3 regions of the Bradyrhizobium sp. AZCC 1578 genome follow, and region 2 is predicted to be linked to each of the others. Evidence: predicted binding sites of a transcription regulator. Region 2 holds the regulator's gene; each other region holds the start of a gene.

Region 1 (3,272 bases), 320 kb from region 2:
GTGAAGGTCACTTGAGAATGGCCGGTTCCCATCGTCAGCGTCCCTTTGTGGACTTGGCGATGCGTTCTGCAAGTGTGCCGCGCGGAATATCCTTTTTTTCGCTGCGTTGGAACCGATCGTTGCCGGCGCCTTCGTCTTTCACTTCGGCCGCGACATCCACGCCTGGCTTGTGCTGTGCGACGTTTTTGCTGATTCCGAAAGCTTCGTTTCCAGCATCACTTTCTCTTGTCGTCCTTGCCATCACATCTCTCCTCTTAAAATGGGAACGGAGGCGAGTGATCAATCGAGAGAAGAATTCCGGGCTGCGCCCCGAACCCGAGCGAGCTAATGCACAACTTTAATGTGTGTCAAATCAACGAGGTCGTCAATCAAATAGACCTTTCGCGGAAGCGTGACTGACGCGGAGCTCACTTACGCATAGCGAGCCGGCGTTGCGGGAACGATTTGGCACTGGCGAGTTGAGGCGGCATTGTGAGTGGCGTGGAGTTTCGAAATGCGTAGGTCCAACTGGACGCCATCGATTGCCCCATGAGTTTGACGAAACAATCTACCTGATGGCAGATTATTCCGGCCGACTGGGACGGGCTTTGCGGGAAGCCGACTACGAAGCCACCGATCTCGAACGGTCATTCAGGATCTGATGAGCGGCCAATACAGCAATCCCTTGACGTCATTGCCTTCAATACTGCCGAGCGGTGGCCCGAAGATGTCGCCAGAGAATTACGCCGCCGGTGCGATCTGCAGATGCGCGAACTGCCCTCCTCGCTCTCAGATTCTGTCGAGCGCCATGATGGGCCTGATCGGCGGCAATTGACCTTACGGTTTGCTTAAATCGACTCCGCCGTAACCACAAGATCGCAGAAGGATAGGTCGGAGCACCAGTCGCGCCTGATTGATTTGTAACAGCGGCGCGGTCAAGCAAAGCGGCTTTAGCGAGTTCCAAGCCGGGGTTGAGGGGCCCATGGTCCTAACCTGTGGGTTGTCGCCCGCCAGCATTTGCCTTTTACTATGGCTTCGAAGGTGTCCGTCCGCGAGCGGAGGAGGCATCATCATGATCAACTTGGTGGTGATCAAGGCCATTCGCGCCTGCAACCTTCGCTGCAGCTATTGTGATTACATTAGTTAGCTCCGGACTACGCGGCCTAACTTTTTCTCTGAATTAGCGGTCGCATAATCGGCGAAGTCAGGGCCGCGCGTGACATCTGCGAGAACAGTCCCCCAAACGAAAAAGGACCAACTTTCGTTGGCCCAGTATCGGGATTAACTCCCTCTGCGAACAGGCCCGATCCCGACGGCCCCGGGGGGCTGGGGGCTGAGGAATCCGGAACCGAAAGGACCGGGCCAACGCAGGATTTTCTTTTCGCAATCTAGCGGGGCGGACGGTTGGCGGAAGTAGGGCAGCAATAAGATTCCGCTAACGATCCCGTGAATCGATATTTCCAGCGATATCGGGCCATCCGCCGCAGTTTCCTTCGTATTTGCACCCCCTTGCGGCGCCCCGCGGTTAGCGCGATCATGTAAATTGGATGACAGGAGGCGCTCCATGACCCTGATATCGGAGGACACCGATCCAAGCGATAGCCGCGCAGTGGCGCGCGTCGCCACTGCGAGCACGCCGCCGAATCGCGTCACGTTCAATCGTCTCGAACTCAACCGTATCCTCAATCTGTATGGGCGCATGGTCGCCGACGGCGAGTGGCGCGACTATGCCATCGACTTTCTGAAAGACCGCGCGGTGTTCTCCGTATTCCGCCGCGCTTCCGAAGTTCCGATCTATCGCATCGAGAAAGATCCGCGGCTCGTGCGCAAGCAGGGCATGTACAGCGTGATCTCGGCGACCGGACTGATCCTGCGCCGCGGCCACGAACTTGAGCGCGTGCTGCTGGTGATCGACCGCAAGCTGGCGGTGGTTTAATCGGCCGGGCTACTGCGAGCCGGGGCCCATTCTACTTTGCATGGGGTTGTTTTCGCGATTTTCAGTCTGGGCCCTGCGGTGTACCGCCAAAGAGGTGCCACGCTTGGTCAGACTACGAAGCGGGGACCGTCGTGCTGCCTTCGCCGAGCGCGCGCTGCATCATGACCGTGTCCAGCCAGCGGCCGAACTTGAGGCCGACGCTGGGATGCGTCCCGATCATCTGGAAACCGCATTTGGCGTGAACGCCGATCGAGCCGGCATTGGCGGAGTCGCCGATGACCGCGATCATCTGCCGGTAGCCGCGCGCCTCGCATTCGGCGATCAGCCGCTGCATCAGTTGCAGGCCGATACCGCGCCGGTGCGTGGCCGGTTTCAAATAGACCGAATTCTCCACCGTGAAGCGGTAGGCCGGCCGTGGCCGGTAGGGGCCGGCATAGGCGTATCCGATCACCTGGCCTTCGACGGCGGCGACCAAATAGGGAAAGCCGCCATCCGACAGCGTCCTGAATCGCCGGGTCATCTCGGCGAGGTCGGGCGGGACGAGTTCGAACGTGGCGGTGCCGTAGCGCACCGCGTGCTCGTAGATCTCGGTGATGGCGGGGAGGTCGGCCTCGGTGGCGGGCCGGATTTCGGCAGCGGACATGGGGAAAGGATATCAGGCGACAAATCTGGATCAACGCTCTTTCCGTCATGGCCGGGCATAGCCGTCTGAAGGACGGCGTCGCTTCCGCTCGCCTATGCCCGGCCATCCACGTCTTTGTCGCCACGGCGCAGGGCGTGGATGCCCGGGTCCCGTCTCCGCCGAGGCTTCTCCGCCAAGGCTTCGCCGGGCCCAAGCGCACCCGGTCGCCGAAGCTTTAGTGAAGGCGGCAAGCCGGGACTGACGGTCACTGAGCAAAACAAAAGCCCCGGCCGCGAGGCCGGGGCTTTAACCCTTGAACCTGATCGGCAGCGCTTAGTCGCGCTGGCCGAGGAGCTGCAGGAGCAGCGTGAACAGGTTGATGAAGTTCAGGTAGAGCGACAGTGCGCCGGTAATCGCCGCACGCTCTTCAACGTCAGCGCCTCCCGAAGCGTAGCCGTAGATGTACTCGTTCTTCAGCCGCTGGGTATCCCAGGCGGTGAGGCCCGCGAACACCAGCACGCCGACCACCGAGACGATGAACTGCAGCATCGAACTCGCCAGGAACAGGTTTACCAGGCTCGCGATGATGACGCCGATCAGACCCATGAACAGGAACGACCCCATGCCGCTCATGTCACGCTTGGTGGTGTAGCCATAAAGGCTGAGCGCACCGAAGGTCGCCGCGGTGATGAAGAACACCCGAACGATCGAGGTGTGCGTATACACCAGGAAGAT
Region 2 (3,272 bases):
GCCTGGAGCGGGGCGCTTCTGATCACGCTCACCGTGTTGGCCCTGAATATTGGCGCGCGCATCCTTGGCGCCGAGAGGACATCCAAATGACCGATCTCTCCGTATCCGTGAGTAACGCGAGCGGGCCCGTTCCGCAGGCGACGCTGCCCGAGGCTGCGCCGAAGGTGACCGCGCGCAGTCTGAACTTCTACTATGGCGAGCACCATGCGCTGAAGAACATCAACCTGACGCTCGGCACCCACCGCGTCACCGCCTTTATCGGCCCGTCCGGCTGCGGCAAATCCACGTTGCTGCGGATATTCAACCGGATGTACGATCTCTATCCTGGTCAGCGCGCCACCGGTCAGCTCTTGCTCGACCAGACCAACGTCCTCGACCCCAAGCTCGATCTCAATCTGCTGCGGGCCCGCGTCGGCATGGTGTTCCAGAAGCCGACGCCGTTCCCGATGACGATCTACGAGAACATCGCCTTCGGTATCCGTCTCTACGAGAAGATCTCCAAGTCGGAGATGGACGGCCGGGTCGAGAAGGCGCTGCGCGGCGGCGCCCTGTGGAACGAGGTCAAGGACAAGCTCAATGCAAGCGGCCTCTCGCTGTCCGGCGGCCAGCAGCAGCGGCTCTGCATCGCGCGCACCGTTGCGGTCAGGCCCGAGGTGATCCTGTTCGACGAGCCCTGCTCGGCGCTCGATCCGATCTCGACCGCCAAGATCGAGGAACTGATCCAGGAACTGGCAGAGGACTACACCATCGCCATCGTCACCCATAATATGCAGCAGGCGGCGCGCGTCTCGGACAAGACCGCCTTCATGTATCTCGGCGAGCTGGTCGAATTCGACGACACCAACAAGATTTTCACCTCGCCGCGCGATCGACGTACCCAGGACTACATCACGGGGCGGTTTGGTTAAGGAGATAACAGATGGCTTCTGAGCACACCGCCAAGGCGTTTGACAGCGACCTCCAGGAATTGACGCGTCTGGTCGCCGAGATGGGCGGCCTTGCTGAGCGCATGATCACCGAATCCGTCGACGCGCTGGTCCGCCGCGACGTCGCGCTCGGCAAGCACGTCGTCGCCACCGACGTCGAGATCGACCGCCTGCAGCATCTGATCGAGGAGCGCGCGGTGCTGACCATCGCCCGCCGCCAGCCGATGGCGATCGATCTGCGCGAGATCGTCGGCGCGATGCGGGTTGCCACCGATCTGGAGCGGATCGGCGACCTCGCCAAGAACATGGGCAAGCGCGTCGCGGCGCTGGAGAACGATTTCCAGCCGCTGAAACTGATGCGCGGCCTCGAGCACATGACCGATCTGGTACAATCGCAGGTCAAGTCGGTGCTGGACGCCTATGCCGCGCACGATCTGCCGGCGGCGATGGCGGTGTGGAAGGGCGACGAAGAAGTCGACGCCATCTGCACCTCGCTGTTCCGCGAACTCCTCACCTACATGATGGAGGATCCGCGCAACATCTCGTTCTGCATCCACCTGATGTTCTGCGCCAAGAATATCGAGCGGATCGGCGACCACGCAACCAACATCGCCGAAACCGTGTTCTACATGATCGAGGGTCAGCAGATGCTCGACAAGCGCCCGAAGGGCGACATGACGACGTTTGCCACGACCGTCTCCAACACTTGAGGAAAGCAGAATGAGCGCGCGCATTATGGTGGTCGAGGACGAGGAAGCGTTGACCACGCTGTTGCGCTACAACCTCGACGCTGAAGGCTATGAGGTCGAGACCGTCGGCCGCGGCGACGATGCGGATACGCGGCTGAAGGAGCGCGTGCCCGATCTCGTCGTGCTCGACTGGATGCTGCCGGGCCTCTCCGGCATCGAGCTGTGCCGCCGTTTGAGAGCGCGCCCCGAAACCAAGCAATTGCCGATCATCATGCTGACCGCGCGCGGGGAGGAGAGCGAGCGGGTGCGGGGGCTTGCGACCGGCGCCGACGATTACATCGTCAAGCCGTTCTCGGTGCCGGAACTGCTGGCGCGCGTAAAGGGCCTGCTGCGGCGGGCGAGCCCCGAGCGGCTCGCCACCGTGCTGACCTATGGCGATATCGAACTCGATCGCGAAAAGCGCCGCGTCGCGCGCTCAGGCCGCCAGATCGATCTCGGCCCGACCGAGTATCGCCTGCTCGAATTTTTCCTCGAGCACCCCGGCCGCGTCTTCAGCCGCGAGCAGTTGCTCGATAGCGTCTGGGGCCGCGACATCTATATCGACGAGCGCACCGTCGACGTCCATATCGGCCGCTTGCGCAAACTGCTCAACCCCGGCCGCGAGCAGGATCCGATCCGCACCGTCCGCGGCGCAGGTTACGCGCTGGATGACCGGTTTGCGAAGGTGGAGCCGTAACGCTCCGTTGCCGTCCTCGCGAACTTCTCGGTCGTCCCCGCGAACGCGGGGACCCATAACCACCAATCTCGATTGTTGAAACGTGCTGGAGCTCCAGCTCAGCGTAACCACAGACACCTGTGGTTATGGGTCCCTGCGTTCGCACTAGGGCATGCACACTTGTTGCGCCGCAAATACTCATGAAAAGCCAAGGGTTTTTGCACTTCTCAAGTGTTGCGACGTAGTTTTGCTGCGCGCGCTCTCCACCCCACCGAAGCGCTGGATTCCGATCTTGCGCGAAAACGCCAGCCTCGATTCCAAAATTTCGATGAGCTCGCATCTTCGATTCTAAAATTGCATATGAAGCCTGAATCGCACTGCAACATGTGTGCATCCACTAGTGCGTTCGCAGGGACGACAAGTTGAGGGGTTCTCGCCTCTATTCCGTCATCCCCGCGAAACGCGAGGACCCATAACCGCCAATCTCGATTGTTGAAATGCGCTGGAGCTCCAGCTCAGCATAACCACCTGCACTTGTGGTTATGGGTCCCTGCATTCGCAGGGACGACATCGTTGAGATAGCGGCGCGCGCCCCTTACCGCGTCTGCTTCGGCTGCTGCCTCCGCCGATCGGCGGCGGGCTGGTAGGCGATGCGCGAGTGGTGGGCGCAATAGGGCAGGCCGGTGAGCGCCTTGCCGCCGCAGAAGAAGAATTCCGGGCTCGAGGGATCGCCGACCGGCCAGTGGCAGGTGGCCTCGTTCAGTTCGAGCAGCGACAGCCGCTGGCTCATCGGCACGACGTTGTCGAAGGCGATCGGATCCGGCTCCATCTCGACTTCGAAGGCGTGTGCCAGCGCGGTGTTGCCGCGCGAGACCGGGCGCGACACCCGCATCATCGGCTGGGCGGGGCGTGCCTTGCGCTGCCGCGGGGCGGCCGAGGAGG
Region 3 (3,272 bases), 3.3 Mb from region 2:
CGACATCACGAATTCCTCGTCCTGTGCCGGAGCGATCACTTCCTCGCCCAGCTCGCGGGCGCGCAGGCTGCGATCGACCAACGCCATCGACATGGTCTTGCGCTCGCTTTGTCCGAAGGCCAGGCCGTAGCCGCGCGTAAAACACGGCGCTTCGGTCGCCGATCCCTTGAACTGGTTGACCATCTGGCACTCGGTCAGCGCGATCGAGCCGAGCGGGACAGCAAAGCCCGCATCCTCGGCGTAGAATTCCACCTCCACCTCGCCGAAGCGGATTTCGCCGGCAAAGGGATGGTTGCGGCCATAGCCGCGCTGCGAGGAGTAGCCGAGCGCCAGCAGGAACCCCTCGTCGGCACGCGCAAGATTTTGCAGCCGCAGATCGCGGTCGGCCGGAAAACTCAGCGGCTCGCGCGTGAGATCGCCGACCGGCGCGCCGGCATCCGCTGCCGGCGAAGGCTCGATCAAGCCATCGCGACCGAGAATGTCGGTGACGCGCGGCGTTGCCGCCTGCGTTGCCTCCGACGTCGCCGGCTGCTCCGGCACAAAGCCGTCCGCAAGCTGCGGGTCCAGCAAGCGATGGGTATAATCGAACGTCGGCCCCAGGATCTGGCCGCCCGGAATATCCTTAAAGGTCGAGGAGATGCGCCGGCGCACCTGCATCTCGCCGGTGTTGACCGGCTCGGTCGCGCCAAAACGAGGCAGCGTGGCGCGGAAGGCCCGAACCAGGAAGATCGCCTCGATCAGGTCGCCGCGCGCCTGCTTGATCGCGAGCGCCGCCAGCTCGCGGTCGTAGAGCGAGCCTTCGGTCATGACGCGATCGACGCCGAGCGAGAGCTGCCCGGCAATTTGCGCCAGCGAGAGTTCGGGCACATCACGGTCGCCACGCCGCTCATGCGCCAGCAGGCGGTGGGCGTTCTCAATGGCGCGTTCGCCTCCTTTGACGGCTACATACATGGGCTATGCTCCGCTTGCGACCAGCCGCGTGGTTCGGGGGATTGCGACAATCAAGTCGTCATGGACCAGCACGACATCGATGCCACGCGGGAACAGGGCTTCGTTGATGGTGAGCCGCCGAAAGAGGTCGCGCGGCTGGAGCGTCGCCTGCAGCAGCGCCGTACCGTCGATGCCCGGCCCCTTCACCTCGAATGTAGGCCCCTGCGTCAGGCTCTCGACCTGCAGGATCAGCGTCGTCGACCTGTCAGGATATTCGTTGCTGCCGAACGCGAAGCGATCGAGCGCCGGCAGATTCTTGGCGTCGCCGACCAGGGCGAAGCTGGCGATCGAGGAATCCGCGACCACCGGCGCACTGGCATGGAACTTAAGCCACTTCGCCACATCAGGGGTGGCCGACATCGCGGCATCGAGCCAGATCGGCGTGTCGTGATCGAACAGCGTCAGCGCGATGGCGGCCGCGCCGCGCATCATCCCGGCTGGCGCGCCGACAGACGCCGTGACCCGTTGCGCGCTGCCGGGACGCGCCATCGCATCCATCACGGCGCGGAAGGTCGACTGCGCCGACAACACCTTGTCGGCAAACCCTGCGGGCAATTCTGCAACCGTCGTCATCGCATCACCCCTCGCCGCGCACCATGGTATAGAAATCGACCCGCGTCGCCGCAGCCTCGGCCGCCTTGCGGCTGCGATCGGCGATCATGGCGGCGCGCAACGGCCCGATCACCTTGGTCTCGACCTCGCCCGAAAGCTCCGTCGACTGCACCATGGCGTCGCACAGCGCGATCATCTGCGCCTTCTGCCTGTCGCGGCCGAGCACGTAGCCGAAGCCGACCTCGCCGGTCGCAAGACGCACCGCCGCGCGCGACACCGTGGCCTCGCCGAGATTGAACGGCGCACCGTCGCCGCCCATGCGGCCGCGCACCATCACAAGGCCATTCTCCGGCTCGCGCAGGTTCTCGTGCGCAGGTACCGCGATCGCCGCGAGATGGCCCGCAATGTCGCCGGCCTCGGAATGCGCCAGCACCGCCATCGCGGCCTTGCGCTGCGCCTCTCTGCTGTTCCGCCCGGTCAATCCCATGAGCAACCTTGCCTGAATCAAGTTGTCTATGATAATAGACAACTTGATAACGGAGCGCCATGACTGTTTCGTGACAAACGGATAATTTCTGGTATCACCACGCCATGAGCCTGCAGGAGAGTTCCGGCGTCGCCTTGTGGCGGCAGGTCGCCGACGGTATCGAGCGCGGCATTGCCGACGGCCGCTTTGCTGCGGGCGAAAAGCTGCCGGGCGAGATCGAGATCGCCGATACCTATCGGGTCAACCGCCACACCGTGCGGCGTGCCCTGGCTGCGCTTGCCGAACGCGGCCTGGTGCGCGCCGAACGCGGCAGCGGCACCTATGTCGAGGCGCAGCGCCTCGCCTATCCCTTGCGCTCGCGGACGCGGTTTTCGGAGATCGTCGGCGCCGGCGGCCGCGAGCCGCGCGGCCAATTGATCGATGCCTCCGAAGAGCCCGCGACGCGCGAACTGGCCCGTGAGCTCGGACTGAAGACCGGCGCACCGCTGGTCCGGATCGAATCGGTGCGGCTCGCTGACCGCACTCCGATCTGCGTCAGCACCAATTGGCTTTCCGCCGATCGCTTTCCGGGCGCCGGAGCGGTCTTCGCCAACGTACGCTCAATGACCAAACTGCTTGCGCATTACGGCGTTCGCGATTACCGCCGCGCCTCAACCCGCGTCACCGCCACCATCGTGGACGCCTCCGACGCCGCAAGGCTCGATCTCGCGCTCGGGCGTCCCGTTCTCGTGGTCGATAGTACCGATGTCGATACCGACGGCAAACCGCTGGTAACGAAACGCGCGCGCTTCGCCGCGGAGCGTGTCGAGTTTCTAATCGAGAATGGTCAATAGCGGCGATTAGACGACCGCGCGATCTGGCAATCGCAGAAGCGAAGCTTGTTGCAAATCCGATCGATTGCCCTTCATCGATGGATTTGTAAGGGGCTATTCGCCTTCGCCACGACGCCGAGCGCTGCAGCACCGTCTCGTCAGCCTAGTCTAGTCGACGAGGCGTACGATCATACCAGCACTTTGCGGATCCAGGCGCTGATGAGATCGAGCACCATCACCGTCACGACCACGATAATGATTTGCGCGGCCGTATCGGCGTACTGAAAACTCCGGATGCTTTCATACAGGGTCTGGCCGATGCCACCGGCTCCGACAATGCCAAGTGTCGTCGCCGAGCGGACGTTAGTCTCAAGCCGGTAGAGGGTAAGCGAGCTCCACAGCGGCAGCACCTGAGGAATGACACCGAAGAT

The links. Region 2 encodes PhoB, which activates phosphate uptake and scavenging genes when phosphate is short. Its sites were predicted from a motif close to TGTCATNNANCTGTCAT; they were not measured.
Region 1: the regulator PhoB is predicted to act here: its motif matches at 1,516-1,532, upstream of V1290_RS17750 (DUF2794 domain-containing protein).
Region 3: the regulator PhoB is predicted to act here: its motif matches at 2,089-2,105, upstream of phnF (phosphonate metabolism transcriptional regulator PhnF).

What each region holds. Positions count from the first base shown of each region.
Region 1 covers NZ_JAZHRZ010000001.1:3,737,255-3,740,526, reverse strand. Annotated here, with positions in the region: gene V1290_RS17760 (DUF1036 domain-containing protein) at 1-32, opposite strand, end outside; gene V1290_RS17755 (hypothetical protein) at 35-241, opposite strand; gene V1290_RS17750 (DUF2794 domain-containing protein) at 1,544-1,915, shown strand; gene V1290_RS17745 (GNAT family N-acetyltransferase) at 2,028-2,558, opposite strand; gene V1290_RS17740 (Bax inhibitor-1/YccA family protein) at 2,871-3,272, opposite strand, start outside.
Region 2 covers NZ_JAZHRZ010000001.1:3,421,512-3,424,783, reverse strand. Annotated here, with positions in the region: gene pstA (phosphate ABC transporter permease PstA) at 1-90, shown strand, start outside; gene pstB (phosphate ABC transporter ATP-binding protein PstB) at 87-908, shown strand; gene phoU (phosphate signaling complex protein PhoU) at 920-1,636, shown strand; gene phoB (phosphate regulon transcriptional regulator PhoB) at 1,647-2,351, shown strand; gene V1290_RS16310 (GcrA family cell cycle regulator) at 2,926-3,272, opposite strand, start outside.
Region 3 covers NZ_JAZHRZ010000001.1:6,714,320-6,717,591, reverse strand. Annotated here, with positions in the region: gene V1290_RS31990 (carbon-phosphorus lyase complex subunit PhnI) at 1-951, opposite strand, end outside; gene phnH (phosphonate C-P lyase system protein PhnH) at 955-1,563, opposite strand; gene phnG (phosphonate C-P lyase system protein PhnG) at 1,568-2,029, opposite strand; gene phnF (phosphonate metabolism transcriptional regulator PhnF) at 2,134-2,862, shown strand; gene phnE (phosphonate ABC transporter, permease protein PhnE) at 3,030-3,272, opposite strand, start outside.